DNA from 3 places in the Serratia sp. HNCC26DJ206 genome. Region 3 is predicted to be linked to each of the others. Evidence: predicted binding sites of a transcription regulator. Region 3 holds the regulator's gene; each other region holds the start of a gene.
The links. Region 3 encodes PurR, which represses purine synthesis genes. Its sites were predicted from a motif close to CANGCAAACGTTTGCNTG; they were not measured.

Region 1 (10,676 bases), on a different contig from region 3:
GTATGACGGGTATATAGCCGAAAACGGAACCGAGAATCTAATGAGTGACTATAAGAATACCCTGAACTTGCCGGAAACAGGGTTCCCGATGCGTGGCGATCTCGCCAAGCGCGAACCTGGCATGCTGGCACATTGGTATGAGCAGGATCTGTACGGGATTATTCGTGCTGCCAAGAAGGGCAAGAAATCCTTTATTCTGCATGACGGCCCTCCGTATGCGAATGGCAGCCTGCATATTGGTCACTCCGTTAATAAGATTCTTAAAGACATTATTATCAAGTCCAAAGGGATGGCCGGTTTTGACTCGCCTTACGTTCCCGGCTGGGACTGCCACGGTCTGCCGATCGAACTGAAGGTTGAGCAACTGTATGGCAAACCGGGCGAGAAACTGACCCCGGCAGAATTCCGCCAGAAATGCCGTGAGTATGCGGCCGAACAGATCGAAGGCCAGAAGAAAGACTTTATCCGTATGGGGATCCTGGGGGACTGGGCACATCCGTACCTGACCATGGACTTCAAAACTGAAGCCAATATTATCCGCGCGCTGGGCAAGATCATCAGCAACGGCCATCTGTTGAAAGGTGCCAAGCCGGTGCACTGGTGTACCGACTGCGGTTCATCGCTGGCAGAAGCGGAAGTGGAGTATTACGACAAAGCGTCTCCGTCGATCGACGTGACGTTCCAGGCGGTGGATGCGGCGGCAGTTGCGGCTAAATTTGGCGTGCGCAGCGTTGATGGCCCGATCTCTCTGGTGATCTGGACCACAACCCCTTGGACATTGCCTGCTAACCGCGCGATCTCGCTGAACCCGGAATCTGCCTACCAACTGGTGCAGGTCGAAGGCCAATGCCTGATCCTGGCGGCAGACCTGGTTGAAAGCGTGATGAAGCGTGTCGGCATTACCCATTGGGCCGTGCTGGACGACTGTAAAGGTGCCGATCTGGAACTGATGCGTTTCACGCATCCGTTTATGGGCTTTGATGTGCCTGTGATCCTGGGCGATCACGTCACGCTGGACGCCGGTACCGGTGCGGTACACACCGCGCCGGGCCACGGCCCGGATGACTTCGTGATCGGCCAGAAATACGGCCTGGAAGTGGCTAACCCGGTTGGCCCGAACGGCTGCTATCTGCCGGGCACCTACCCGTCACTGGATGGCAAATTTGTGTTCAAGGCTAACGATCTGATCGTTGAGCTGCTGCGCGAAAAAGGCGGGCTGCTGCACGTTGAGAAATTGCTGCATAGCTACCCGTGCTGCTGGCGTCACAAAACGCCGATCATCTTCCGTGCCACGCCACAGTGGTTCGTCAGCATGGAGCAAAAGGGCCTGCGTCAGCAGTCGTTGGCCGAGATCAAAGGCGTGAAATGGATCCCGGATTGGGGCCAGGCACGTATCGAAATGATGGTGGCAAACCGCCCAGACTGGTGTATCTCGCGCCAGCGTACCTGGGGTGTGCCAATGTCGCTGTTCGTGCACAAAGATACCGAACAGCTTCATCCGCGCAGCGTCGAGCTGATGGAAGAAGTGGCGAAGCGCGTTGAGCAGGAGGGTATTCAGGCGTGGTGGGATCTGGACGCCGCCGATATCCTCGGCGCTGAAGCGGCCGACTACGTGAAAGTGCCAGACACGCTGGACGTATGGTTTGACTCAGGTTCAACCCATTCTTCGGTGGTGGATGTGCGCCCTGAGTTCAACGGCCACGGTGCCGACATGTATCTGGAAGGCTCTGATCAACATCGCGGCTGGTTTATGTCATCGTTGATGATCTCGACCGCCATGAAGGGGAAAGCGCCTTATAAAGAAGTGCTGACCCACGGTTTCACCGTGGATGGTCAGGGCCGCAAGATGTCCAAATCCATCGGCAACACCGTCAGCCCGCAGGACGTGATGAACAAGCTGGGTGGCGACATCCTGCGCTTGTGGGTGGCTTCTACCGATTATACCGGTGAGATTGCGGTTTCTGACGAAATCCTCAAGCGTGCAGCCGACTCCTATCGCCGCATCCGCAATACCGCGCGTTTCCTGCTGGCTAACCTGAACGGGTTTGAGCCAAGCACCGACTGCGTGGCTCCAGATGAGATGGTGGTGCTGGATCGCTGGGCGGTTGGCCGTGCGTTGGCGGCACAGCAGGATATCGAGCAGGCTTATGCCAACTATGATTTCCATGAAGTGGTGCAGCGCCTGATGCAGTTCTGCTCGGTCGAAATGGGCTCCTTCTATCTGGATATCATCAAAGATCGCCAGTACACCGCGAAGAGCGACAGTATCGCTCGCCGTAGCTGCCAGACTGCGCTGTTCCACATTGCCGAAGCGATGGTGCGCTGGATGGCACCGATCATGTCCTTTACCGCCGATGAAATCTGGGCCTTCCTGCCGGGCAAGCGCGCGCAGTTTGTGTTCACTGAAGAGTGGTACGGCGGCCTGTTCGGGCTGGCCGAAGGCGAAGGCATGAACGATGGCTTCTGGGACGATCTGCTGAAAGTGCGTGGTGAAGTCAACAAGGTGCTGGAGCAGGCGCGTGCGGATAAGCGCATTGGCGGCTCGTTGGAAGCGGCAGTCACTCTGTATGCAGATAACGATCTGGCTGCACGCCTGCATAGCCTGCAGGATGAATTGCGTTTTGTGCTGTTGACCTCGGCTGCCACGGTGGCACCACTGGCCGATGCTCCGGCGGATGCGCAGCCAAGTGAACTGTTGAAAGGGCTGAAAATTGCGTTCAGCACCGCGGCTGGTGAGAAATGTCCGCGTTGCTGGCATTACACCACCGATATCGGCCAGGTGGCGGAACATGCGGAGCTCTGCGGCCGCTGTGTCACCAACGTCGCCGGTGACGGTGAAAAGCGTAACTTTGCCTGATAACTGAATGCCTGAAAAATGAGTGCCTGATGAGTAGACCGATAAGTTCGACCGGCTTGCGCTGGCTTTGGCTGGTAGTGGTGGTGTTGGCGCTGGATCTTGCCAGCAAACAGTGGATCCTGAATAACTTCGTGCTGGGCCAGACCCAGCCGTTGTTCCCGTCATTCAACCTGTATTACGCGCGTAACTACGGCGCGGCGTTCAGTTTCCTGGCGGATCACGGTGGTTGGCAACGCTGGTTCTTTGCCGGTATTGCTATCGCGATCGTGGCGGTACTGCTGGTGATGATGTATCGCAACAGCGCGCAGCAGAAGCTGAGCAATATCGCCTATGCCCTGATTATTGGTGGTGCGCTCGGTAACCTGTTTGATCGCCTGTGGCATGGTTTTGTCGTGGATTTTATCGATTTCTACATCGGTAACTGGCACTACCCGACCTTCAACCTGGCAGACAGCTTTATCTGCGTCGGGGCAGCCATGATTGTGCTGGAAGGTTTTCTGCCAGCGAAGAAACGCGTGAAGAGCGAAGGTAAGTAATATGACGGCTCAGGTTAGCAGCAACAGCGCGGTACTGGTGCATTTTACGCTGAAACTGGCGGACGGTTCGACCGCAGAATCCACCCGTGGTAATGGCAAACCGGCGCTGTTCCGCTTGGGTGATGGCAGCCTGTCGGCACCGCTGGAGCAGCAACTGCTGGGCTTGCGGGCTGGTGACAAGTGCGCTTTCACCCTGCAACCGGAAGCGGCATTCGGTACCGAGAACCCGGATCTGATCCAGTTCTTCTCGCGCCGTGACTTTGCCGAAACCGGCGTGCCGGAGGTGGGGACCATCATGCTGTTTACCGCCATCGACGGCAGCGAAATGCCGGGCGTGGTGCGTGAAGTAGCGGAAGATTCCATCACCGTGGATTTTAACCATCCGTTGGCGGGGCACCTGGTCACCTTCGATATTGAAGTGCTGGAGATCGACCCGCAGCCGCAGCAGGAGGCAACGCATGCAAATATTGCTGGCTAACCCACGCGGTTTTTGTGCCGGGGTTGATCGTGCGATCAGCATTGTGGAGCGTGCGCTGGAGATTTACGGCGCACCTATCTACGTGCGCCACGAAGTGGTGCACAACCGCTATGTGGTAGACAGCCTGCGCGAACGCGGTGCGGTGTTTATTGAAGAGATCTCGGAAGTGCCGGACGGCTCGATCCTGATCTTCTCTGCGCACGGGGTTTCTCAGGCGGTGCGTGCCGAAGCGAAAGCGCGCGAACTGACCATGTTGTTCGATGCCACCTGCCCACTGGTGACCAAAGTGCATATGGAAGTCGCCCGTGCCAGCCGTAAGGGCACTGAAGCGATTCTGATTGGTCATGCCGGGCACCCGGAAGTAGAAGGCACCATGGGCCAGTACAGTAACCCGAAAGGGGGCATGTACCTGGTGGAGTCGCCGGAAGATGTCCGCAAGTTGCAGGTAAAGAACGAAGGTAACCTGTGCTTTATGACGCAGACCACGTTGTCGGTGGATGATACCTCCGAGGTGATCGATGCGCTGCGCAAGCGATTCCCGAATATCATCGGGCCGCGCAAAGACGACATCTGCTACGCCACCACCAACCGCCAGGAAGCGGTGCGTAATCTGGCGGGGGATGCTGATGTGGTGCTGGTGGTGGGGTCAAAAAACTCCTCCAACTCCAACCGTCTGGCCGAACTGGCGCAGCGCGTGGGTAAACCGGCTTATCTGATCGATTCAGCGGCAGATATTCAGGAATCTTGGCTGAAAGATGCGGCTACCATCGGCGTGACTGCGGGCGCTTCCGCACCAGACGTGCTGGTTCAGGACGTGATCAGCCGCTTGAAAGTGCTGGGCGGTCTGGATGTTCATGAAGTCAGCGGTCGTGAAGAGAATATCGTGTTTGAAGTGCCGAAAGAGCTGCGGGTAGATATCAAGCAGATCGATTAGGCCGCTACATAGCGCGTCAACAACGGGAAGCCAATGGCTTCCCGTTTTTCGTTAGGGTCTGACAAGACCCAAGACATTTCAAGTTATAGAGCTTATCAAGCGCCATTCGTGGCGCTTGAGGTTGATGACAAAGTGGTCTTTAAGCCTGAGATACCCGGGCCTAGCGCACCGAGGGGCGCTCCGGCGGCTTACGCCGCTACGACCCCTTCGGCACGCTCTCCCTAATAACCGGCTTTGTCAGCAGTCTGAAGCGCCATTCGTGGCGCTTTTTTTATCTGCGCTATCCCTGCTCAAACAGCCGCTAAACCGGCGATACAGGCACTGACACCGACCACACTACCGCAACCGGGTGAACACTTATCGTTCGCTGCGTACATTCGTTTAAGCAGTATGGCGCTGTAGCTAGCACCCAGGGAGTGGGATAGCGGCGCCTACCTGCAGAGGGGGTGATTAAGTGGTGGTTAACCGCTGAAAGCACGTTATCAGCCCGGCATTGCCCGGGTTTTTTTGTACCTGGCGTATGGCGATAACCTTCTATCCACAACGATGAAATTTAACGAAATGATGAGGATTACCATGAAAAAGATAGCGATTTATTCATTTGTAGCAGGGGTTCTGGCATCAAGCGGCGCGTTTGCTGCCAGTGACAGTATTGTAGCAACGTCGGCCCCACCTCAGTATGAGGCCCCCAGCAAACAGGCCAGAGCGCTGTTCGCGGGTGATACCACAACCTATGTAAAATGTGTCTATAAAGTGGGCGGCCAGGATGACAGCAATCCATCCTCATCTTGGCTATGGGCGAAAGTGGGTAGTAACTATGCGAAGCTGAAAGGGTATTGGTACAACTCAATGCCGCTGGCAAACATGTTCTATACCGAAGCACCCTATGCGGAGGTGATGAACTTGTGCACCAGCACTCTGGCGGCCGCAGGCGTCAGTTCCCCTATTGTTATCCCTTATGCCTCTGATTACACCTTGTCCTATTACTATGTGATTTGGAATCAAGGGGCTAACCAGCCGGTTATCAAGGTTGGCGGCAGGGAGCTTGAGCGTATGGTGGTGTTTGGCGACAGTCTGAGCGATACCATCAACGTCTATAACGGTTCATACGGTACCGTGCCGAATAGTAGCTCTTGGCTATTGGGCCACTTCTCTAATGGCAAGCTTTGGCATGAATACCTTTCCACGGCCTTGAATCTGCCAAGCTATGTGTGGGCGACCGGCAACGCGGAGAGTGGAGAGAAACCGTTCTTTAACGGATTCGGTAAACAGATGGATTCGTTCAGGGATTATCATGCTCGCACTAAGGGGTACGACATTGGCAAGACGCTGTTTACCGTACTGTTTGGCGGGAATGACTTTGTAACGGGCGGAAAAAGTGCCGACGAGGTTATTGGTCAATACACAACACAGCTGAATCGCCTGGCCCAATTAGGGGCAAAGCAGGTGGCGGTGTTCCGGCTGCCAGATTTTTCAGTGATACCCAACGTTGCCAAGTGGACGGACGCTGATAAGGCTAAGCTGAAAGAGAATAGCGTTCAGTTTAATGACAAGGTCGAGAAGCTTATCGCTAAGCTGAACGCCGAATATCCTCAAACGACGTTTTATACGCTGAGGCTGGATGAGGCTTTTAAACAGGTGCTGGAAAACAGCGGCCAATACGGCTTTGTGAATAAGACGGACACCTGCTTGGATGTTTCCCAAAGTGGCTACAGCTATGCCGTGGGAGGCGCTGCGAAAGCGGTATGTAAGAGCAGCAATGCGGCGTTTGTATTCTGGGACAACATGCACCCCACCACTAAAACGCATGGATTGTTGGCTGAGCTGTTAAAAGCTGAGGTGGTGCAGGGGCTTGCGGCTCCATAACCTATCGCCGAGCGTAGTTGATTTTTAGCTTGGCATAACTCACCCGCCTTCTTGGCGGGTTTTTAATGGCGTATCCGTCCGGTGATCCAGCCTCCCGAACCGATCTTTTTTCTGCATAGAAACTGCATAATTATGTAAATCCATGCGTGCGTTCTTGCTTGTCTGATTGTTAATCAATTGATAGCGTTACTGATAAAAGCATCGGGATAACATAATATTCTAATTCTGCATGAAATCCTCTGGCAGTGATCATGCAGGGCAGTTACTCTGAACCTTATGCTCGTCATAGGGGCACCAAAATCAAGAAGAGAGAAAAGTATGACTGATTCACAGGTCCGCATCGCGATTGCGGGTTCCGGTGGCCGCATGGGGCGTCAATTGATTCAGGCGGTGCAGCAGGCGCAGGGCGTGATGTTGGGGGCGGCTTTGGAGCGCCCAGGCTCAAGCCTGGTGGGAACTGATGCTGGTGAACTGGCCGGTGTTGGGGCGCTGGGGGTGGCCGTCAGCGACAGCCTGGATAGCGTGGCTAATGATTTCGATATTCTGATCGATTTCACCCGCCCAGAAGGCACCTTGGCACATCTGGCGTTCTGCGTGGCACATAAAAAAGGCATGGTCATTGGTACCACCGGTTTTGATGATGCTGGTAAAGCGGCGATCGGCGATGCTGCACAACATATCGGCATCGTGTTTGCTGCCAACTTCAGCGTTGGCGTCAACGTGATGCTCAAACTGTTAGAAAAAGCCGCCAAGGTGATGGGCGACTATACCGATATTGAAATTGTCGAAGCGCATCACCGCCACAAGGTGGATGCTCCTTCCGGCACTGCGCTGGCAATGGGCGAAGCCATCGCCGGGGCGTTGGGGCGTGATTTGAAAGAGTGTGCGGTTTACCAACGCGTTGGCTATACCGGTGAGCGCGATCCGAAGAGCATCGGTTTTGCCACGATTCGCGCCGGAGATATCGTGGGCGAGCACACCGCCATGTTTGCCGATATTGGCGAACGGATAGAAATTACGCATAAAGCATCCAGCCGCATGACTTTTGCCAATGGTGCGGTGCGCGCGGCATCCTGGATCACCAAGCAGCAAAAAGGGCTGTTTGATATGCGTGATGTCCTTGGTTTAGAGCAGTTATAATGTTTTGCATGCCATCTTGATGTGGTTGTATTGATCATAGTGCTATGATAATCGGACAATAATTTTATTGTCCTTTTTTTAACCATAAAAATAGGGCTTACGGTCAATATTTATGATGTATGGCCTTTTTTAATCAGTTATCTTTTGCTTTATCTCCTTTTTCTCTCTTCATTTGTTCATCAGGGCTCTGTTTTAGCGGTTATCATGGCTTTTCTGTGTCATTGTGTCTCGCAACCGTTTACTAGCCCGAGTTTCCGTATGTTTTTATCAGTGTGAAGCCCATAAAACCGTGAGAACAGCAAAAATACGATAAAAAATGGTGCTTTGAGTAGACAAGTCAGGTGCTCATCATTAAAATGCGCCCAATTTGCCAAAAATTAGCCTTGATGGCGGTTTTTGCATTGATTTAGGCGGTGAAATCTGAATTAATATGCAAATATTATGATTGATTATTCCTTGGAGGGTGTTTTGATTAAGTCAGCGCTATTGGTTCTGGAAGACGGAACCCAATTCCACGGTCGGGCCATCGGGGCAGAAGGTACGGCAGTGGGGGAAGTGGTCTTCAATACGTCGATGACCGGTTATCAAGAAATCCTCACTGATCCTTCCTATTCCCGCCAGATCGTTACTCTTACTTATCCTCATATCGGCAATGTCGGCACCAATGCTTCCGACGAAGAATCCTCCGCTGTTCACGCTCAAGGCCTCGTCATTCGTGACCTCCCACTGATTGCCAGCAACTATCGCAACGAAGAAGGTCTTGCCGAGTACCTCAAGCGCAACAACATCGTGGCGATTGCCGATATCGATACCCGTAAATTGACCCGTCTGCTGCGCGAAAAGGGCGCACAAAACGGCTGTATCATTGCCGGTGATGTCACCAATGCTGAATTGGCGCTACAAAAGGCCAAAGCCTTCCCTGGCCTGAAAGGCATGGATCTGGCGAAAGAAGTCACCACCAAAGAAGCTTACGCCTGGCAGCAGGGCAGTTGGACGCTTGAAGGTGACTTGCCGGAAGCGAAAGCAGCGAGCGAACTGCCCTACCACGTGGTGGCCTACGACTACGGCGCCAAGCGCAACATCTTGCGTATGTTGGTGGATCGCGGCTGCCGCCTGACGGTGGTGCCTGCGCAAACCCCGGCCGCTGACGTGCTGAAAATGAATCCGGACGGTATCTTCCTGTCCAACGGGCCGGGCGACCCGGAGCCGTGCGATTATGCGATTACCGCCATCAAACAGTTTTTGGCAACCGACATTCCGGTATTTGGCATCTGCCTGGGCCATCAGCTACTGGCGCTCGCTAGCGGTGCGAAGACCGTGAAGATGAAGCTCGGCCATCACGGTGGCAACCACCCGGTCAAAGATCTGGATAACAACACCGTGATGATCACCGCGCAGAACCACGGCTTTGCGGTGGATGAAAATCATCTGCCCGCTACGCTGCGCGTCACGCACAAATCCCTGTTTGACCACACGGTGCAAGGGATCCACCGCACCGACAAAGCGGCGTTCAGCTTCCAGGGGCACCCTGAAGCCAGCCCAGGCCCGCACGATGCTGCGCCGCTGTTCGATCACTTTATCGAACTGATTGAGACTTACCGTTCCAACGCCAAATAATCAGGAGCCATAACAGCCATGCCAAAACGTACAGATATAAAAAGCATCCTGATCCTCGGCGCTGGCCCGATCGTTATCGGCCAGGCGTGTGAGTTTGACTACTCCGGTGCTCAGGCGTGTAAGGCGCTGCGTGAAGAGGGTTACCGCGTTATTCTGGTCAACTCCAACCCGGCAACCATCATGACCGACCCGGAAATGGCCGATGCGACCTACATCGAGCCGATTCATTGGGAAGTGGTGCGTAAAATCATCGAAAAAGAGCGCCCGGATGCGGTACTGCCGACCATGGGCGGCCAGACGGCGCTGAACTGTGCGCTGGAACTGGAGCGCCAAGGCGTGCTGGCCGAGTTCGGTGTGACCATGATCGGTGCCACGGCCGATGCCATCGACAAAGCGGAAGATCGCCGCCGTTTCGACATCGCCATGAAGAAAATCGGCCTGGATACCGCGCGCTCCGGCATCGCCCATAATATGGAAGAAGCGCTGGCGGTGGCCGCTGACGTCGGCTTCCCGTGCATTATCCGCCCGTCGTTTACCATGGGCGGCACCGGTGGCGGTATTGCCTACAACCGCGAAGAGTTCGAAGAGATCTGCGAGCGCGGTCTGGATCTATCGCCAACCAAAGAGCTGTTGATTGACGAATCGCTGATCGGTTGGAAAGAGTATGAAATGGAAGTGGTGCGCGACAAGAACGATAACTGCATCATTGTCTGTTCCATCGAAAACATCGACGCGATGGGCATCCACACCGGCGACTCGATCACCGTCGCCCCGGCACAGACGCTGACCGACAAAGAATACCAGATCATGCGTAACGCCTCGATGGCGGTGCTGCGTGAAATCGGCGTCGAAACCGGCGGCTCCAACGTGCAGTTCTCGGTAAACCCGAAAACCGGCCGCCTGATCGTGATCGAAATGAACCCGCGCGTGTCCCGCTCTTCTGCGCTGGCGTCGAAAGCCACCGGCTTCCCGATTGCCAAGATTGCCGCCAAGCTGGCGGTGGGTTACATGCTTGACGAACTGATGAACGACATCACTGGCGGCCGTACTCCGGCGTCCTTTGAGCCGTCTATCGACTACGTGGTGACCAAAATTCCTCGTTTCAACTTCGAGAAATTTGCCGGTGCTAACGATCGCCTGACCACCCAGATGAAATCGGTTGGTGAAGTGATGGCGATTGGCCGTACCCAGCAGGAATCCTTGCAGAAAGCGCTGCGTGGCCTGGAAGTGGGCGCGACCGGTTTTGAT
Region 2 (10,676 bases), on a different contig from region 3:
GAAAGCGTATTACCAGTTTCGCTGGGAGATGCTGCGCAAGCCGTTGCATCAGCCAGTGGGTTCGGAAAAGGATGCCTACGACGCCATGGCGCACCATCAGATGGTGGTGGATGAGAATGGCAAGATTGTGGCGATTGGGCGGTTGTATATCAATGCCGACAATGAAGCCGCTATCCGCTTCCTGGCGGTTGACCCTACGGTACAAGACAAAGGCCTGGGTACGCTGGTGGCGATGACCCTGGAGTCGGTCGCGCGTCAGGAAGGGGTAAAGCGGGTAGTGTGTAGCGCGCGTGAAGATGCCGTCGATTTCTTTGCCAAACTTGGGTTTATCAATCAGGGTGAGATCACTGCCCCGCAAACCACGCCAATCCGTCACTACCTGATGATTAAACCGGTAGCCACGCTGGACGATATCCTGCATCGCCCTGACTGGTGCGGGCAACTGCAACAGGCTTGGTACGAGCATATTCCGCTGAGCGAAAAGATGGGCGTGCGCATCAGCCAATATACCGGGCAGCGTTTTGTCACCACCATGCCGGAGGTGGGTAATCAGAACCCGCACCATACGCTGTTTGCTGGCAGCCTGTTTTCGCTGGCGACGCTGACCGCCTGGGGGTTGATCTGGCTGCTGCTGCGCGAGCGCCATCTGGGTGGCACCATTATTCTGGCGGATGCCCACATCCGTTACAGCAAACCGATCACCGGTCGCCCACGAGCGGTGGCGGATCTCAGCTCACTCAGTGGCGATCTGGCCCGTTTGGCCCGTGGCCGCCGGGCGCGCGTGCAGGCGGAAGTCCATTTGTTTGGGGATGAGGATAAAGGGGCAATCTTTGAAGGCACCTATATGGTGCTGCCTGCCGAACCGGACGAACCCTTGGATAAGGGGGGGTCAGTAGCGATAGCCAGTTAAAGATCAAAAGGGCCCGGCAAACGCGGGCCCTTATTCGTTATGGCAGTTGCTGTTCCAGCGTTTGCCCTTCTTTGCTGGTCGCCTGCAAGTGGCCCTGTAATGAGGATTTAAACGGTTCATCCCCGTTCAGCATCCCTTTCAACTGCAATTGCAGATTACCATCACCTTCCAGCGGCATCTGCTGCCATCCCCATTGCTGTAAGGTATTTAACGGCACCGAGCGCCCATCAAGAGACAGCGTAAACGGCTTGCCGGGTAACTGGCTGATGTTGGCCTTGGCATCCAACAGGCCATCAGGCATAAAGGCGCTCAGTTCGGTAACGTTAATCTGCTGTGTATCGGCATCCAGCGCCAGAGAAGGGCGGCGCACGTCAACTTTGTTGAAGGTGGCATCGCTGCCGTTGAGCTTCAACGAACCGGACCAGATGCCCCACTGATGATCGTTTGCCAGCAGCAGATTGCTGCCGTAACCATCCAGCGCGGTGATTTGGAAAGGGAAATCCGGATTGATGTCGATAATCAGATTACGATTGGTCGTCAGCTTGCCGATATACACCTGCGCCAGCCAGCTTGGCAGCGGTTGCAGCCAGAGCGCCCGCCAATTGATGGGCAACGTATACTCCAGCGCAGCCATGGCCACTTCATCGAGTTGCAACCGCTTGTCGGCGCGCAGCCAATTACCGGAGGTGCGTAACAGCCCACCTTCCCAACGGGTGGTGAACTGTTGAATGGTGATACCGGCAGGAGAAAGCTGCATATTGATGATCGGATCGACCAGGTGGAAACTGCCATGGATGAGATCGCCCGCGTTAAAGCTGAGCGTTCCATCCTGACTGCTCCAATCACCCTGTTGGAAGGTGACGTTTTGCAGCGATAAATCGAGATCGTTAATTGCCCACTCTTTCCCTTCCAGGCGTGCATCGATCAAATCAAAGCGCTTCACCGTAATCGGTGGCAGTGCAGTGACCTGCTCCCAAAGCTGTTCCCACGTCAGCGGGGTTTGCAGGCGCACGTTACTCAGGCGCAGGCGCTCTACCAGCCAACTGCCGTCTGCGGCCCGGCTGGCCACCCCGGTCAGATCGCCTTGGGCCAGATCAGCCCCGAAATCGCTCAAGATCAGTTGGTCTTGCTTGATTTCACCTTGCACCAACACCTGCGAGGCAGGAACACCGTTCAAGACCATCAAACCGGCGCTGAACTGGAACTGGTTGTTTTCACCCAGCACATGGGCAGTGGTCGGCTGCCAAGGGGTAACACCGGCATTCACTTTTTGCGCATTCAACCGCCAGTTTGCCTCGTTGGACTGCAACGCCATATTGCTCAGTTGCAGCGTATCAGCCTGAATTGGCAAGGAGATGCCCTGCTGTGATTGTATATTGAGCGTCCCGTCACGCAGCGTCACGCTGCCGAAGTAACCTGGTTCAGTGATCTGCCGTAGGCTGAAGGCAAAATCCACCTGCTTGGCGGCCAGCACCTGCGGCTGGTTAGCCTGAGCAAAAGTGACCTCTTCCAGCGTGATTTGCCCTGGCTTACTCCATGAATGGGTGATTTTTTCCACCGATAGGCGGTATTCACTGTTATTGCTGATCCAACGGCTCATCCAGCCCGCAGCCCAGCGTGTTTGCCCCAAGACGTATAGCAGTACCACAGCGAGCAACGCCAGCAGTAACAACGTCAGCAACAGTTTTCCGATAAATTTCATCGTCCGAATCCGTAGCGGTCAGAAAAGATACCCTGTTTATGCCGTAATTATCCTGCCAGCTCAAGTGCAATAGCCTGAAAGACAATAAAAAAACGGCCAATAGCACTTTGCTACCGGCCGTTTTACCACTTAGGGTCGGATTGGTTATTTTTCCTGCGGGAACAGCAGGTTTAACACAATGGCGGTGATCCCACCGGCGGCGATGCCGGAAGAGAACAGGGTTTTCAGCCAATCCGGTGCAAATTGCAGGATCAGCGGTTGCTGGGAAACGCCCATGCCAACGGCCAGAGACAGCGCCATAATCATGATCGCACGGCGGTTCAGGGTCTCGCGGGAAACGATACGCACGCCGGAGGCGGCAATGGTGCCGAACATCACGATGGTGGCGCCACCCAGCACCGGTTCTGGGATGTGCAGCACAATACCGGCGACCGCTGGGAACAGCCCCAGCACGATCAGCATCAAGGCAACCACGAAACCGACGTAGCGGCTGGCTACGCCAGTCAGTTGGATCACGCCGTTGTTCTGACCGAAGCAGGAGTTCGGGAAGGTGTTAAATACGGCCGACAGCATCGAGTTCAGGCCGTTGGCCAGCACGCCACCTTTGAGGCGTTTCATATACAGCGGGCCGCTGACCGGTTGTTCAGAAACGTCGGAAGTTGCCGTAATGTCACCAATGGTCTCCAACGAGGTCACCATAAAGATCAGCATCAGTGGCAGCAGCAGGTTCCAGTCAAAGCCCAGACCGTAATACAGCGGCGTTGGAATATTAATCGTGGCCGTATTGGTGGCCGGTTGGGTTTCCGGCAGCATGTCCATCGCCCAGGCCAGCAGATAACCCACAGCCATGGCGATCACCAGCGAAGCCACGCGCAGGTAAGGATTGCGCTGGCGGTTAAGCAGAATGATCACCACCAGCACTGCGCCAGCCAGCAACAGGTTTTTCGGTGCGCCAAAAGTATGGTCGTTCATGGCCGCGTAGCCACCACCGATGGAGGTCAGACCCACCTGAATCAGCGACAGGCCGATGATCATCACCACAATACCGGATACCAGCGGGGTAATAATGCGGCGTGCCAGATGCAACACCCTTGAGAGCAGGATTTCAGTACAGGAAGCCACCATCAATGTGCCGAACAGCGCAGCCATCATGGTTGGCACGTCGGCACCGCCGTTTTTCAACGCCAGCCCACCCATAATCAGCGGCGAGACAAAGTTAAAGCTGGTGCCCTGAATGGATAGCAAGCCAGAACCCACCGGGCCCCAGGTTTTGATTTGCAGAATCGAGGCCAAACCTGAAGCAAACAGCGACATGCTGATAATGTGCTGCGTATCCTGTGCGGGCAGGCCAAGTGCCTGGCAGATCAACAGGGCTGGGGTGATCACGGCAACAAACATCGCCAGCAGATGCTGACCGGCGGCAAACAGGGTTTGCGGCAACGGCGGGCGATCTTCCAGGCGATAAATCAGTTCACTGGTGCGTGGAGCGGTTGCTGATGCCTGTTGCGCGGTATCAAGCTCAGCGGATTGGATGGACATGGTGTAGCGTTCCCTGAAGCGGCAAAGAAAGCATTTTAATGATCCGCCTCACAAAAGCAAACGGTTGCGCATTAATATTTTTGCCAAATTTAGCCTTATGAAGGTCACATTTTCGTTCGCTTTTTCTTTTTTTATTAGTCTTTTCCACTAATAATTGACTACTCATCGAGTTAAAAGCCTGACTAAAATTATGGTTTATAATTTATTGTATATCGATTCTGACACGGAGTACCTGAGATGTTCCATCTCGATACCTATGGCACGTTAGTGGCTGCCACGCTGGTTTTGCTCCTTGGGGGCAAATGTGTACGATCCATCCCTTGGTTAAGAAAATATACTATTCCGGCCCCGGTGGCGGGCGGTTTGCTGGTGGCGTTGTTGTTGTTGCTGGTGAAAAAAACCGTCGACTGGGAAGTCAGCTTTGATATGTCGCTGAGAGATCCCTTGATGCTGGCTTTTTTCGCCACCATCGGCCTGAATGCTAACCTGGCGCGTTTGCGCGCAGGGGGCAAGGCGCTGTTTGTGTTCGTGTTTGTCGTGCTGGGCCTGCTGGTGGTGCAGAACGCCATTGGTATCGGCATGGCGAAAATACTCGGCTTGAATCCGCTGATGGGGCTGATTGCTGGCTCAATTACGCTTTCTGGCGGCCATGGCACCGGCGCTGCCTGGAGTAAGGTGTTCATCGAACGCTATGGTTTTGAAAATGCGACAGAAGTCGCGATAGCCTGCGCCACCTTTGGTCTGGTGCTGGGGGGGCTGATTGGTGGCCCAGTGGCGCGTTATCTGGTGAAGCACTCTTCAACCCCAGAAGGAAGCCCGGAAGACAGCGTGCAACCAAGCGGTTTTGAAAAGCCGGAAAGTGGCCGCCTAATTACCTCGCTGGTGATGGTCGAAACCATTGCCATGATCGCTATCTGCTTGAGCCTCGGGAAATTTATTTTTGGATTACTGAATGGTAGCGCCTTCGAACTGCCCACGTTTGTTTGCGTGCTGTTTGTGGGGGTGATCCTCAGTAACACGCTGTCGGCCACCGGTTTCTATACGGTGTTTGAGCGCGCCGTTTCGGTGTTGGGTAACGTCAGCTTGTCCCTATTTCTGGCAATGGCGCTGATGAGCCTGCGTTTGTGGGAACTGGCCTCTCTGGCATTGCCGATGCTGGCGATTCTGGTGGTACAAGCCCTGGTGATGGCGCTGTATGCGATCTTTGTGACCTATCGCGTGATGGGCAAAAACTATGATGCCGCGGTATTGGCCGCTGGGCACTGTGGTTTTGGTATGGGGGCGACGCCGACGGCGATTGCCAACATGCAAGCGATTACCGATCGCTTTGGCCCTTCGCACCTGTCGTTTCTCGTGGTGCCGATGGTGGGGGCGTTCTTTATTGATATCGCCAATGCCATCGTGATTAAGCTGTATCTGATGTTGCCGATGTTTGGCTAAATGATGTCGCCCTTTCCGTGGGAGAGGGCGATAAAATCAGGCGTTAGAGTAACGGGCGGTTTCAGGCAGCCAGCGCTCAATCAGGGCGTGAGCATGTTGCGGATAGTGCTGGTGGATGTGGCGCGCCGTGCGCTGAACCTCTGGGATCATCGCCTGATCGCGCAACAGATCGGCCACTCTGAACTCTGCGCTGCCGGTTTGGCGCGTACCCAACAGTTCGCCCGGCCCACGGATTTCCAGATCGCGCTGGGCAATCACAAAGCCGTCGTTACTGTCGCGCAGCACCTGCAGGCGTTTTTGCGCCGTTTTGCTGAGCGGGGTTTTATACAGCAGCACGCAGTGAGAGGCGACGGCACCACGGCCAACGCGGCCGCGTAGCTGGTGCAACTGTGCCAATCCGAGCCGCTCCGGGTTTTCGATAATCATCAGGCTGGCATTGGGTACATCAACCCCCACTTCGATCACCGTGGTCGCGACCAGGAGCTGCAATTCACCCTGTTTGAAGGCCTGCATCACCGCCTGTTTCTCTTGCGCCTTCATGCGGCCATGGACCAGAGCCACCTTCAGCTCCGGCAGGGCGATTTTCAATTCTTCCCAGGTGGCTTCCGCTGCTTGAGCCTCCAGCAGGTCGGACTCTTCAATCAGCGTACAAACCCAATACGCTTGGCGGCTTTCTTCTAAACAGGCGCTTTTTACCCGCTGAATAATATCGGCACGGCGCGTATCAGGGATTGCTACGGTGGTTACCGGCGTGCGCCCCGGCGGCAGTTCGTCGATAACCGAAGTGTCGAGATCGGCATAGGCGGTCATCGCCAGCGTGCGTGGAATTGGCGTAGCGGTCATGATCAACTGATGAGCATGGAACCCTTGCTCTTCGCCTTTTTCCCACAGTGCCAGCCGCTGATGCACGCCAAAGCGGTGTTGTTCATCGATAATCACCAGTGCCAGGCCATTGAACTGCACCTGTTCCTGGAAGATGGCGTGCGTTCCTACCACCATCGATACTTGCCCGCTGGCAATTGCGTCCTGCTGTGCGATGCGTGCTTTGCCCTTTTGCTTCCCCGCCAGCCAGCCCACCTCAATCCCCAGCGGTTCAAACCATTGGCGGAAGTTATTGGCGTGTTGTTCGGCCAGTAACTCGGTAGGGGCCATCAGCGCCACCTGCTTACCGTGGGCGATGGCACGCAGGGCGGCCAGTGCTGCAACCAGAGTTTTGCCTGAACCAACATCCCCTTGCACCAGGCGCATCATCGGGAAACCTTTCTGCATATCGGCTTCGATATCGGCTACTACACGATTTTGCGCACCGGTAGGGGCAAATGGTAACTGAGCGAGGAAACGCTTTTTCAGCCGGTCGTCTGGCGTGAGTGATAGTGCTTTATAGCTTTGCGCGCCTGCACGTACTGCCAGCATGCTGAGGTTATGCGCCAGTAGCTCTTCCAGAATCAGGCGTTTTTGTGCTGGGTGTTTGCCCTGCTCCAGATCGGCCAGTTGGATATCCGGCGGCGGGCGGTGCAGGGTATGTAGCGCCTGTGGCAGGCTGATTAATCCACCGCTCAGTTCCGCAGGCAGTAATTCGGCGATGGTACAGGTATCCAGCAGTTCTAATGCTTGGTCGGTCAGCTTGCGCAGCGTGGCTTGACGCACGCCTTCGGTGGTGGGATAGACCGGTGTCAGGGCTTCTTGCAGCTCAACTTCACTGCTTTCACCCTGAATACGATATTCAGGATGAATGATTTCGGCACCGTGAGTGCCGCGTTTGATTTCACCGTAAGCCGTCACGCGGCGACCGGTGGCCAGGCTGTTCTTCATCGCCGCGTTGAAATTGAAGAACCGCATGGTCAGAAGGCCGGTGCCGTCGCTGATCTGGCAGGTCAGCATGCGGCGGCGACCAAAACTGATATCGCTGCGCAGCACTTCCCCTTCCACCGTGGCAAAAATGCCGGGCAGCAGATCGTTGATGGAGTAAAGGCGAGTGCGATCTTCGTAACGCAGTGGCAGGTGTAACAGCAAATCCTGAATGGTATTCAGGCCGATTTTGGCTAATTTACCTGCCTGGCTGGCTCCAACCCCGGAAAGTGTTGTAAGAGGGACGGTATCCAGCAGGCGGCCTTTCATCGGCGTACCGTCGTTGCCTGCATGGTTGCCCACCATTCGGCGCTGGCAATCACTTGGCCCTGCTCATCAATATACGGGCGTGGCAGCCCTTTGCGCTTGGCCACGTTGGCCAGCACCGGATAACCCCCCTCAAACAGCAGGCGTTGTTGCTCTTCTTTATTCAGTGCGCTGTGTTCGCGGCGGTACATGCCAGCGTTTTGTCGCTGACGCTGGGCTTCATACAGAATTAATGCGGCAGCCACAGAGACATTGAGCGATTGCACCATACCGATCATCGGAATAATGATGTCTTGATCGGCCAGCGCCAGCGCTTCTTCGGTGATACCGGTTTTTTCCTGCCCCAGCAGTACACAGGTCGGGCGGGTATAGTCCACTGCGCGAAAATCGACGGCGCGTGCGGAAAGGTGGGTAGCCAGGATCTGCATCCCCTGGCTTTTCATCTGTGCCACGGCATCGGCAATGGTCGGGTGGGTTTGGACGTTTACCCAACTGTTGCTGCCTGCGGCGGAAGAAACCAGCGTGCGCATCCGCGTGGTTGGCCACACGGCATGCACCTGATGTACACCAACGGCATCGGCGGTGCGAATAATCGCGGAGACGTTATGCGGTTTGTGTACCTGTTCCAGACAGACCGTCAGGTCGGGCTGCCGGGTGGATAGCATTTCACAAATCCGTGCATAACGTTCAGGGCTCATAAGCGCTAGTTTCGGTTACGGTTAACTTTGATGACATCCGGCATGATACGGATCTTACGCATAATGTTTGCCAGATGGATGCGATCGCGCGTGGTTAAGCGAATAAAGGCGCTGTAGACCCGGCCATCTTTCTCTTCGGTATTCAGGCTTTGAATATTCGATTCGGCCGCATTAATGGCCGCCGTCAGGTTAGCCAATGCTCCCTGATGGTTGAACATATCCACTTTGATTTCAGCAATGAATTCCTGCTCGGTTTCCAGATCCCACTCTACCGCCATGAATTTCTCAGGCTCTTTCTGGTAGCCGCGGATGTTACGGCAGGACTCATGGTGGACCACCAACCCTTTGCCTGGGCTGACGTGGGCAATAATCGGATCGCCCGGAATTGGCCGGCAGCACTTGGCGAAGGTAATCAGAACGCCATCGGCCCCTTTAATGGCCAGATTGCGCACGCCGGAAGAAGCCCCGAGGTTGGAGTGATCGCCCTGCAAGTTCTTCGCGATGACCACGCTCATGGTATTACCGAGGCCGATTTCTGCCAGTAGGTCGTCCAGCGTAGCCAGCTTCATGCGTTCCAGTTCGTGCTGGATGTTTTCCTGCGGTACTTCAGAAAGCTTACGGCTGCCGCCTAACGCGTGGTTAAGCAAACGGCGGCCCAGGCTGACAGAGTCGTCACGCTTGAGGTTTTTCAGCATCTGGCGGATTTTAGCGCGGGCTTTTGAGCTGACAACAAAGTTCAGCCAGGCAGCGTTAGGCCGTGCGCCCGGCGCGGTGATGATTTCCACCGTCTGACCACTGGACAACGATTGTGACAACGGATACGGCTGGCGATCGACGCGTGCGCCCACGCAGGCATGGCCGATATCGGTGTGCACTGCATAAGCAAAGTCGACCGGCGTTGCGCCCGCAGGCAGTTCAACGATGCGCCCTTCCGGGGTGAAAACGTAAATTTCATCTGGGAACAGATCGGATTTTACGCTTTCTATAAATTCAAACGAGCTGCCCGCACTTTGTTGCAGCTCAAGCAGGCTCTGCATCCAACGCTGAGCGCGGATCTGTGCGGTTGTGCCGGTGGTTTCGCCTGGAACCCTTTCTTTATAGGCCCAGTGCGCAGCAACCCCCATCTCTGCCATCTGATCCATGTCTTCGGTACGGATCTGCACTTCAACCGGTACGCCGTGCGGGCCGATCAGCGATGTGTGCAGTGATTGGTAGCCGTTGGCCTTAGGAATGGCGATGTAGTCTTTCACTCGCCCCGGACGTGGCTTATACAGGCTATGGGCCTGGCCCAGCACCCGGTAGCAGGTGTCGACTTCTTTCACGATCACCCGGAACGCGTAGATATCCATAATTGAATGGAAACGCTGTTCTTTCAGGTGCATCTTGCAGTAGATGGAATAGAGATGCTTTTCCCGCCCGCTGACGCGGCAGGGAATACCCGCTTCGGTTAAACGCCCTTCGATCTCAGAAAGAATCTTCTGGATCATCTCCTTACGGTTACCGCGCGCGGCTTTCACCACGGCTTTAATGACACGGTAACGGTTCGGATAGAGCGCCTCGAAGCCCAACTCTTCCAGCTCGATCTTCAGATGATGAATACCCAGCCGGTGGGCTAGCGGGCTGTAAATTTCCAGGGTTTCGCGCGCGATGCGCCGCCGTTTGTCGGGGCGCAGCGAACCAAGAGTCCGCATATTGTGAGTGCGATCAGCCAGCTTGATCAGAACGACGCGGATATCCTGCACCATTGCCATGATCATTTTGCGGAAGTTTTCCGCCTGCGCTTCTTTCTTATCCTGGAATTTCAGCTTGTCGAGCTTGGATACGCCTTCAACCAGTTCGGCAACGCTTTTGCCAAACAGTTGTTCCATATCCTGATAGGTGGCCGGGGTGTCTTCGATGACGTCGTGCAGCAGGGCTGCCATTAGCGTTTCATAGTCGAGACGCATTTCCGCCAGAATACAGGCCACGGCAACAGGGTGAGTAATGTAGGGCTCACCGCTGGAGCGTGTCTGTCCCTCGTGAGCATCACGTGCAACGAGGTATGCCTGTTTGAGGCGTTTAATCTGCTCCTCAGGCAAGTAACGTTGAATCAGCAGATTCAGGCTTTCAAACAGGTACAAGGCAGACTCACAGTCTAATTAACGACGACCTTCAGCAATTGCGGTAACCGCTTGAATCTCTGCGGCTTCCTGCTCTTGCTGCTCCTGGCGCTCACGCACATCGAGGATCTGGCTGTTGATCAGCCCTTCTTCGATTTCGCGCAGTGCGATAA
Region 3 (10,676 bases):
GAAAAACGCTCTCGAACCGCACATTTCTGCAGAAACCCTGGAATACCACTATGGTAAGCACCATAACACCTACGTGGTTAACCTGAACAACCTGGTGAAAGGCAGCGAGTTCGAAGGCAAAACCCTGGAAGAGATTGTCAAAACTTCTACCGGCGGCGTGTTCAATAACGCAGCACAGGTGTGGAACCACACCTTCTACTGGCATTGCCTGTCACCACAGGGTGGCGGCGAGCCAACGGGCGCAGTAGCCGCTGCGATCACCAAATCCTTTGGTTCTTTTGCTGCTTTTAAAGAGCAATTCACCGATGCCGCCGTGAAAAACTTCGGCGCGGGTTGGACCTGGCTGGTGAAAAAGGCGGATGGTACGCTGGCGATCGTTAGCACCTCAAATGCGGCAACCCCGCTGACCGGTGAAGACAAACCGCTGCTGACCGTTGACGTGTGGGAACATGCCTATTACATCGACTACCGCAATGCGCGTCCGAAATACCTGGAGAACTTCTGGGCATTGGTGAACTGGGCGTTCGTGGAAAAGAATCTGGCGTAATCGCTGGAGGTTGATAGCAAGGCGCAGCATGCTGCGCCTTTATTATTTCTTGGTATGAATCAGTTCAATGCGGCGATAAAACCGAAAACAATAATCATTGCTAAAGCACAAACGGTGGTAATCAATGACATCTTCAAATCGGTATCCATAACGACTCCCTATCAGATTGGCTTCACTAAGCATAAAATCCACACGATTAATGCGTCAAATCATTTTCACACAGTTCGTGACTAAAATCTTGTTATCATTTCCCAAGTTATAATGCCGAATAGATCTTCCACTTTGCGTCAATTTGGGACAAAATCCGCAGTTCACAACTGCGTACCGGCAAAATGCCCCTCCTGTTTAAGCGGCTTACGAACTCAGCACTAAAAACTCAGCTTCCGCTTCTCTGGAGAGAGATCTATGCAGGCAAACGATTAACATCATACTTACATGGCATAACATGTGAGTTCAGGAGTCATTCTTTACATGGCAACGATTAAAGATGTCGCCAAACGCGCTGGCGTGTCCACCACCACCGTTTCGCACGTCATCAATAAAACGCGTTTCGTCGCCGAAGAAACAAAAGAGGCCGTTCGGGCTGCGATCAAAGAACTGCACTACTCCCCGAGCGCGGTCGCACGCAGCCTGAAGGTTAACCATACCAAATCGATCGGTTTGCTCGCGACCTCAAGTGAAGCGCCCTACTTTGCTGAAGTGATCGAGGCGGTAGAGAACAGCTGCTATAGCAAAGGCTATACCCTGATCCTTTGTAACTCACACAATAACCTCGACAAACAGCGTGCCTACCTGGCGATGCTGGCGCAAAAGCGTGTTGATGGCCTGCTGGTAATGTGCTCGGAATACCCGGACCAGTTACTGGGCATGCTGGAGGATTATCGCAATATCCCCATGGTGGTGATGGATTGGGGTGCTGCACGCGGTGATTTTACCGATACCATTATCGATAACGCCTTTGAAGGCGGTTATCTGGCTGGCCGCTATCTGCTGGAACGTGGCCACCGTGATATCGGTGCTATTCCAGGGCAGTTATCACGCAACACCGGCGGCGGCCGCCATCAGGGCTTCCTGAAGGCGCTGCAAGAGGCCAACGTTGAGGTGCGTGAAGAGTGGATCGTCCAAGGGGATTTTGAACCCGATTCGGGTTACAAGGCCATGCACCAGATCCTGTCGCAGAAACACCGCCCTACGGCGGTATTTTGCGGAGGCGATATTATGGCAATGGGGGCGATCTGCGCCGCCGACGAACTGGGTCTGCGCGTCCCGCAGGATATTTCGGTGATCGGTTACGATAACGTGCGTAACGCGCGCTATTTCACCCCGGCGCTAACCACCATCCACCAGCCGAAAGAGCGCCTGGGGGAAATGGCTTTCACCATGCTGCTGGATCGCATTATCAGCAAGCGTGAAGAATCCCAAGTGATTGAAGTGCATCCAAAACTGATCGAACGCCGTTCCGTGGCCGATGGCCCATTTATCGATTATCGCCGCTAGTCTCTTCGCTCAACCACTCCTGGTTGAGCGTTTCACTATCCCCTAGATACTCCAGTAGCCAGGCCATCGCCGGTGATTGTGCGTTCTGCTGCCAGGTCAGGCAGCAGGCACTGGCGGGAAACGGCTCCTGCAATTGCAATGCCACCAGTTCACCGCTTTGTACCAATGGCAGTACGCGATGCGCGGGTACCATACCAACACACAACCCGCTGCGCAGGCAATCTACAGCGGAAACCCAGTCGGGGACGGTAAGCCGCCGCTGATTATCCAATGACCAGGTCACTCGCTTGGGCAAGTTGCGCGACGTATCCTCCAGCAATAGAGAAGGATATGGCCGCAGTTGATCGTTGCGCAGCAAACCGGTCAGACTGGCCAGCGGATGTGACGTGCTAACGACACACAACCAGTTCATAAAACCCATATCGCGAAAGGCAAAACCACCGCCCACCGGCACCGCACGCGTGGCACCGATCGCCATCTCGGCCCGGCCATCCACCAGCGCGTCCCACACGCCGTTGAACACTTCCGGTTGCACCATCAGTTCCACATCGGGGAAGTGGCGATAAAAATCCAGCACCAGTTGGCGACTGCGCTGCGGTTTAACAATGATGTCCACCGCGATTTTTAGCTGCCCGCGCCAACCATTGGCCACCTGCTGGCATTGACGACGCGTATCAAGCATTTTTTTGATAACAGTACGCGCTTCTTTTACAAACAGCGCACCGGCAGGCGTCAGTTCCACATCGCGATGGCGGCGTTCAAACAGCGGCACTGCCAGCCATTGTTCCAGTTGCCGCACGGTATAGCTTACCGCAGACGGCACACGGTGCAGCTCCTGTGCTGCCGCGCTAAAACTGCCGGTGCGCGCTACCGCATCAACGACATCGAGCGAATATTCAGACCACATCTCTTTTTGCCTTCAATTTTTTTAACAGCACCTAGCAAATATTACCGTTTCACAAGCAGAGATCCAGCCGGATACACTGGCCGGCGCTAAAAAACCTGCAATAAGAAAATGTTAATGAGAAATACCATGCAAAGTTTTGGATTTATGTTTTATCTCGCCGGCCTGAGTATGCTGGGCTATCTGGCCACCGATATGTATCTACCCGCCTTTGGTGCCATGCAACAGGATTTGCAAATCTCCGCCGGTGCCATCAGCGCCAGCCTGAGTATCTTTCTGGCTGGCTTCGCCTTTGCCCAACTGGTGTGGGGACCGCTTTCCGATAAGCTGGGCCGCAAGCCAGTTCTGCTGTTTGGTCTGGCGTTGTTTGCTCTCGGCTGCCTGGGGATGCTGTGGGTGCAAAATGCCGTGCAACTGTGGTCATTGCGTTTCATCCAGGCGATTGGGGTCTGCTCTGCCGCTGTAACCTGGCAGGCCATCGTGGTGGATCGCTATCGCGATGGTAAAGTTAACCGCATTTTCGCCACTATCATGCCATTGGTTGCGCTTTCTCCGGCACTGGCCCCGCTGGTCGGTGCCTGGCTGCTGAACCATATGGGCTGGCGAGCGATCTTTGCGGTGTTGCTGGGTATCGCTGTCTTGTTGTTCGTACCCACCTTGTTGCTGAAAGAGACAGCCAGAATCGTACCTTCTGCCGATAAAAAGCCCGGCCTCAGCTTCCTGCAAATCCTGAAGTCTCCAGTTTTCAGCGGCAACGTGATGATCTTTGCCGCCTGTTCAGCCAGCTTCTTTGCCTGGCTGACCGGTTCGCCGTTTATTCTCGGCAATATGGGGTACAGCCCGAATGATATTGGCCTGAGCTATGTTCCACAGACGTTGGCCTTTTTACTCGGCGGTTACGGTTGTCGTACAGCATTGAACCGCATTTCAGGCAAAACCTTGTTGCCGTGGCTACTGGTAGCTTATGGAGTCAGCATGGTGGCGTTGTATCTGGTTGCCACGTTAAGCCAACCGACCTTAACTAGCCTGTTGATCCCATTCTGCTTTATGGCTTTGGTTAACGGTGCCAGTTATCCGATTCTGGTGACAAATGCGCTGATGCCGTTCCCTGATAACAGCGGTAAAGCCGCAGCCTTGCAGAATACCTTGCAATTAGGGTTGTGTTTTATCGCCAGTATGTTGGTTTCGGCATTTATCACCCAACCGTTGCTAGCAACGGTTACCGTAATGGTCGCTACGGTGGTTTTGGCTGCCTTAGGGTACATGGTACAGCGTGGGAAGGGAGAGGTTGATGGGCAGGTAACCCGCCAAGAACATGCTGACTCTATGTCATAATTGTCTTTATAAATAGTTACTTGATGAAAATTCCAGCCGAGCGCGATTTACTGTTGAGTATGCGCCTCGGCAAGCCTATACTCGAAGCAACCTTTCAAAATAACATCTATATAGAACTTTTATCGCAGTAACTATTGTGTACGCGAATGGCGTCACACTTTATTTAAGGAATCATTTTCCCGTGCCTTTTGGCATAGGGGGTCTCTTAAATTTCCTCTGTCCATAGTCGGATATCAGACACCACGGCGAAATTTTACCGTAGGTAAACGTATGCCTCATTAGAAATTGTCTACGCTATTTTCTTGTGGGTCATAAGTCAGAAGAAGGTGATGGAGAAGCTATGAGTTCATCGTGTATAGAAGATCTGAGCATTCAAGATAACCAATGGTACCGTATCGCGCATGAAATGCTCGCCATGGCCGGTATTGAGATCAACGGTTCACGCCCTTTCGATATTCAGATTAAAAATCCCAATTTCTTTAAACGCGTCTTGCAGGAAGGCTCTTTGGGATTGGGCGAAAGCTATATGGATGGTTGGTGGGAGTGTGAACGGCTGGACGTTTTTTTTCAGCGCGTTGTTGCCGCCGGTCTTGAGAAAAAACTCCCCCGCAAACTGAAAGATACTCTGCGCATTGCTGCTGCCCGCCTGGGCAATCTGCAATCCAAGAAACGTGCCTGGATTGTCGGCAAAGAACATTACGATTTGGGTAACGACCTGTTCACCCTGATGCTTGATCCCTATATGCAATATTCTTGTGGCTACTGGAAAGAAGCCACCACGCTGGAAGAGGCGCAAGAAGCCAAACTGCGTATGATTTGCGAAAAGCTGCATCTGCAACCCGGTATGCGCTTGCTGGATATCGGCTGTGGCTGGGGCGGGCTTTCGGCCTATGCGGCCAGGCATTACGGGGTTTCCGTGGTTGGCGTGACCATTTCAGCGGAACAACAGAAGCTGGCGCAAGATCGCTGTGCAGGCCTGGATGTGGAGATTTTGCTGAAGGATTACCGCGATCTTCGCCAGCAGTTTGACCGCATTGTTTCTGTCGGGATGTTCGAACACGTCGGCCCGAAAAATTATCGGACCTATTTCAAGGTCGTTGAACGTAATTTAAAACCCGATGGTATTTTCCTGCTGCACACCATCGGCTCAAATCAGACAGATATGAGTGTTGATCCGTGGATCAACAAATATATCTTTCCGAATGGTTGTCTGCCCTCGGTCAAACATATCGCCCAAGCCAGTGAAGGGCGTTTTGTGATGGAGGATTGGCACAATATCGGCAGCGATTATGATCGCACCCTGATGGCCTGGTATGAACGCTTTAAGCGGGCATGGCCACAGTTGGCTGTGAACTATTCCGAACGCTTTGAGCGCATGTTCAGCTATTATCTGAACGCCTGCGCCGGTGCGTTTCGCGCCCGTGACATTCAACTGTGGCAGGTGGTGTTCAGCCCAAAAGGCGTCGAGGGCGGACTGCGTGTTTCGCGTTAAGAACAACAGACTGGCTCACAGAATAACACCCCCAGCATCACCGCAATGCCGTTCACTTAAGCGCAAAACGGCATAATTATGCAGCAGATGCTGAAGGTGTAGCCTCCCTCTCCCTGTGGGAGAGGGCCGGGTGAGGGGCTTTAGTTTAGTGATCTTCCCCTCACCCTAACCCTCTCCCCGAGGGAGAGGGAACTGGTTAGCCTTAACTGATCGGCATTGCCCAGCATCAGCGGGGATATTCTTAATACAGACAATCATTCAAGCTTTTGGCAATAACACATTTGCCGCTTCAATCGCGGCTTCGCGGCTGGCCAGCACGCGCTCAACGGTATCAACTACCGCCTGAGTCTGTGGGTCAATCTCGATATTCACTTTATCCCCCAGACGCCGTTTGCCCAAGGTGGTGCGTTCAAGCGTTTCTGGGATCAGATGCACACAGAAACGGTTATTGATCACTTCACCAATGGTGAGGCTAATGCCGTCGATGCCAATGAACCCTTTATGCAGCACATATTTCATCAGATCGGCACTCGGCATGCGCAGCCAGATCTGGCGGTTATTTTCTGAGGTGTAAATTTTAGCAACTTCAGCGGTGCAAATAATATGGCCGGACATCAGGTGCCCGCCAATTTCATCATTAAATTTGGCGGCTCTCTCGATATTGACCACATCACCCTGCTTCAATTCACCAAGATTGGTCAAACGCAGGGTTTCTTTGATCAGATCAAAACTGACCTGGTTGCCTTTAATCTCGGTTACCGTCAGGCAGCAACCGTTATGGGCGACCGATGCACCCAGCGCCAACCCCGGCAGCAGTTCACTGGGCATTTCAACAATATGAGTACGAAAATTGGGTTTTTCATCAACGGCAACCAACCGAGCGGTGCCTTGCACAATACCGGTAAACATGTAGGCCTCTTCTTCTGAATGTGTTCAAAGCGCTCCCCGCAGTTTGCCCCAGTTAAAGCAGAAAACCAAATTCACGACGGCAAAAAAACTGCGCTTGCGTATTTAATAACTATTTTGTCACAAGATTTGCTTAAGTACGCCGAGCAGGTACAATCTTTTTGACAAAATTCCGCTATTTTTTAATTGTTGCCCGCTGATGGTAACCCTCTCTTCATCATAAATAATAAAAAGGTGTATGCGTGCAGAAGTACTTCATTGAAGCGCGTAGTTTGTTGGCCCTGGCGATCCCGGTAATCATCGCGCAAATATCGCAAACTGCCATGGGCGTGGTCGATACCATTATGGCCGGTGCTTACAGTGCCACGGATATGGCCGCCGTGGCCGTTGGCACATCGATCTGGCTCCCGGCCATTCTGTTTGGTCACGGCCTGCTGTTGGCCCTGACTCCGGTGATTGCCCAACTGAACGGCGCAGGCCGCCGCGATCGCATTGCCCATCAGGTGCGCCAGGGCTTCTGGCTGGCGTCAGGGGTTTCGGTGCTGATTATCGTCGCCATCTACAACAGTAAATTGGTCATCGATATGATGCACGGTATCGATCCCCAGTTGGCGGATAAAGCCGTCGGTTATCTACATGCCATTATGTGGGGAGCTCCCGGCTATCTGTTCTTCCAGGTGGTACGTAACCAGTGTGAAGGGCTTTCAAAAACCAAGCCCGGCATGGTGATTGGCTTTATCGGTCTGCTGGTCAATATTCCCATTAACTACATTTTCATCTACGGCAAATTCGGTATGCCTGAGCTGGGCGGTGTCGGTTGCGGCGTCGCCACCGGTAGCGTGTATTGGATCATGTTCCTGCTGATGCGCTGGTATGCCAAACACGCATCGTCGCAGCGTGATATCAAATTGGCCGTTGGCCAGCGTCGCGGCCCAGATTGGCAAACCCTGAAGCGCCTGATCGGCCTTGGCATGCCGGTCGCGCTGGCTCTGTTTTTTGAAGTGACGCTGTTTGCGGTCGTGGCGCTGCTGGTGTCACCACTGGGTATTGTCTCGGTTGCCGGGCACCAGATTGCCCTGAACTTCAGCGCGCTAATGTTTGTACTGCCGCTGTCGCTCGGCGTCGGTGCCACCATCCGCGTTGGCCACCGCTTGGGGGAACGGTCGGTGGAAGGCGCTCGGGTCGCGGCTTACTCAGCGATTGGCGTTGGTATTGCCATGGCGTGCTGTACCGCGCTGTTCACCACGGTTTTCCGGGAGCATATCGCCCTGCTGTATAACGACAGCCCGGCGGTGGTAGCCATGGCGTCACACCTGATGCTGCTGGCAGCCATTTACCAGATCTCCGACTCGGTGCAGGTGATCGGCAGCGGTATCCTGCGTGGCTACAAAGATACCCGCTCGATTTTCTACATCACCTTTGTCGCCTATTGGATCCTGGGGCTGCCCAGTGGCTATCTGCTGGCGCTGACGGACTATGTTGTTCCGGCCATGGGGCCAAGCGGTTTCTGGATTGGCTTTATCATTGGCCTGACCTTTGCCGCCATCATGATGGCATGGCGCATGCACTGGCTACAGCGGCAACCTGCGGCCTTGATCCTGCAACGTTCCACCCGTTAAGGCTATTTGCCGGTCGGTGTTATGCAGACCGGCGAGTTCCCCATCAATCTTTGCAGAAAAAACCGCCTCGCTGCGCATAAGCTCAGCAATCGCGTGAAATACCAAATAAAATTGTGCTTTTCCCCTTGCCAGCAAGCAGGTAGCTCGTTAATATTCGTCCCCGCTGTCAGCCATGACAGATAGGAAAAGATGCGTCCGTAGCTCAGTTGGTTAGAGCACCACCTTGACATGGTGGGGGTCGATGGTTCGAGTCCATTCGGACGCACCAAATTCCTGTAGCAACTCAGTGCGTCCGTAGCTCAGTTGGTTAGAGCACCACCTTGACATGGTGGGGGTCGATGGTTCGAGTCCATTCGGACGCACCACTTCTTTTCAGGTTATCTCCCTTTTCTAGCCAAATTTCATCATTAGTAACGGTATTACAGCGATACTTCATCGGGTATCATCAACACAATACCGGTTAAAGGCAGCTTTTCTCATGTTGATATTTAAAGCTGAGACGCCGTTCGAGTGTCTCGACAATGGTCTTGCCCGCCGTGAAGGGCGAATGAGTGATCAAACGCCAGCAACGGAAGTGAAATTTACTGCCGGTGCGTTTGGCCAATTGCAAAAGCGGCCGTACCCACAGCAGATCCAAATCCTTTCTGGCGAATTTGAATTTACCGTCGGTAATGACATTCACACCATTTTTGCTGGGGAAACGCTGCTGATCCCTGCCGCAACCTTATTTGGCTGTTTTTGCCTGGTTGCGGGTAGCCTGCTGGAAATTCCACAGCACGCTTAAATGACGCGAGTTCGTGAGCAGTAACCTATATAAGGTTGTGATTTACCAATCAGTTTCCCTTCTGGCGCTCGTCAAATTGTTTACAGTAAGGTTATTTGCGCAACAAACCGCTACTGCTGATTTGCATTTGCGCCACATTTGCCCCGGTTTTGACTAAACCTGCCATACGCATCGGTTTTTTGTTTTGTTTCCCACCACAGAGCCCTTATAATGCGCAACGTCTTTCAGTTGAATGGTTTCAGCCCTTGATCTGCGAAAACGCAATAACGACAATTTCTCATCCCATCATTATGCGCAGCATACCCGCGCCTCAGCAGCGGCTGAATTTTTCCACATCATTTTTACTGTGGTCACCTATTCTTAACTATGTTTTGCACTACCAGGCACGCTTCAAATCCCTTACCGATGGCCCGGCCACCGGTATCGTTCGTTTTATCATCCATCACAACTTGTAGAAAAAATCGTCATGAAAAAGACCAAAATTGTTTGTACCATCGGCCCAAAAACCGAATCGGAAGAAATGCTGACCAGCCTGCTGAGCGCAGGTATGAACGTAATGCGCCTTAACTTTTCCCATGGCGATTACGAAGAACATGGCAACCGCATCAAGAACCTGCGCGCCGTACTGGCGAAAACCGGTAAAACCGCCGGTATCCTGCTGGATACCAAAGGCCCGGAAATCCGCACCATGAAATTGGAAGGCGGAACTGACGCCGCTCTGGTGGCTGGCCAGACTTTCACCTTTACCACCGATCAAAGCGTCATCGGCAATAAAGAACGTGTCGCAGTGACCTACCCTGGTTTCACGGCCGATCTGAAAGTGGGCAATACCGTGCTGGTGGATGATGGTTTGATCGGGATGGAAGTCACCGCCGTTACTGACAAAGAAGTGGTCTGTAAAGTGCTGAACAACGGCGATCTGGGTGAAAACAAAGGCGTTAACCTGCCAGGCGTTTCCATCCAACTGCCAGCACTGGCGGAAAAAGACAAACTCGACCTGATCTTCGGCTGCGAGCAAGGCGTAGACTTCGTTGCAGCTTCGTTCATCCGTAAACGCTCCGACGTGCTGGAAATCCGTGAACATCTGAAAGCGCACGGCGGCGAAAACATCCAGATCATCTCCAAAATTGAAAACCAGGAAGGTCTGAATAACTTCGACGAAATCCTCGAGGCCTCTGACGGCATCATGGTTGCTCGTGGTGACTTGGGTGTCGAGATCCCGGTTGAGGAAGTGATCTTCGCGCAGAAGATGATGATCGAAAAATGTAACCGTGCACGCAAAGTGGTGATCACCGCCACCCAGATGCTGGATTCGATGATCAAAAACCCGCGCCCTACCCGTGCTGAAGCCGGTGACGTAGCCAACGCCATTCTGGATGGTACCGATGCCGTGATGCTGTCCGGCGAAAGCGCCAAGGGCAAATATCCGCTGGAAGCCGTGACCATCATGGCGACTATCTGCGAACGTACCGACCGCGTGATGCCAAGCCGTATCGAAACCCAGAACGACAGCCGCAAGTTGCGCATCACCGAAGCCGTCTGCCGTGGCGCTGTCGAAACGGCCGAAAAGCTGGATGCACCATTGATCGTGG

Region 1: the regulator PurR is predicted to act here: its motif matches at 8,039-8,056, upstream of carA (glutamine-hydrolyzing carbamoyl-phosphate synthase small subunit).
Region 2: the regulator PurR is predicted to act here: its motif matches at 4,205-4,222, upstream of AC2A1E_RS14540 (nucleobase:cation symporter-2 family protein).

The regions. Positions count from the first base shown of each region.
Region 1 covers NZ_JBXUGP010000018.1:116,418-127,093, forward strand. Annotated here, with positions in the region: gene ileS (isoleucine--tRNA ligase) at 41-2,857, shown strand; gene lspA (signal peptidase II) at 2,887-3,393, shown strand; gene fkpB (FKBP-type peptidyl-prolyl cis-trans isomerase) at 3,395-3,871, shown strand; gene ispH (4-hydroxy-3-methylbut-2-enyl diphosphate reductase) at 3,852-4,805, shown strand; gene AC2A1E_RS13850 (SGNH/GDSL hydrolase family protein) at 5,382-6,671, shown strand; gene dapB (4-hydroxy-tetrahydrodipicolinate reductase) at 6,990-7,811, shown strand; gene carA (glutamine-hydrolyzing carbamoyl-phosphate synthase small subunit) at 8,280-9,428, shown strand; gene carB (carbamoyl-phosphate synthase large subunit) at 9,447-10,676, shown strand, end outside.
Region 2 covers NZ_JBXUGP010000020.1:20,390-31,065, forward strand. Annotated here, with positions in the region: gene fabY (fatty acid biosynthesis protein FabY) at 1-910, shown strand, start outside; gene AC2A1E_RS14535 (AsmA family protein) at 948-2,612, opposite strand; gene AC2A1E_RS14540 (nucleobase:cation symporter-2 family protein) at 2,757-4,151, opposite strand; gene gltS (sodium/glutamate symporter) at 4,389-5,591, shown strand; gene recG (ATP-dependent DNA helicase RecG) at 5,628-7,709, opposite strand; gene trmH (tRNA (guanosine(18)-2'-O)-methyltransferase TrmH) at 7,706-8,404, opposite strand; gene spoT (bifunctional GTP diphosphokinase/guanosine-3',5'-bis pyrophosphate 3'-pyrophosphohydrolase) at 8,410-10,524, opposite strand; gene rpoZ (DNA-directed RNA polymerase subunit omega) at 10,543-10,676, opposite strand, start outside.
Region 3 covers NZ_JBXUGP010000028.1:54,005-64,680, reverse strand. Annotated here, with positions in the region: gene sodB (superoxide dismutase [Fe]) at 1-547, shown strand, start outside; gene cydH (cytochrome bd-I oxidase subunit CydH) at 607-696, opposite strand; gene purR (HTH-type transcriptional repressor PurR) at 1,019-2,044, shown strand; gene punR (DNA-binding transcriptional activator PunR) at 2,025-2,951, opposite strand; gene punC (purine nucleoside transporter PunC) at 3,066-4,283, shown strand; gene cfa (cyclopropane fatty acyl phospholipid synthase) at 4,624-5,775, shown strand; gene AC2A1E_RS18465 (riboflavin synthase subunit alpha) at 6,034-6,684, opposite strand; gene AC2A1E_RS18460 (MATE family efflux transporter) at 6,924-8,300, shown strand; tRNA gene AC2A1E_RS18455 (tRNA-Val) at 8,492-8,568, shown strand; tRNA gene AC2A1E_RS18450 (tRNA-Val) at 8,589-8,665, shown strand; gene AC2A1E_RS18445 (cupin domain-containing protein) at 8,779-9,084, shown strand; gene pykF (pyruvate kinase PykF) at 9,551-10,676, shown strand, end outside.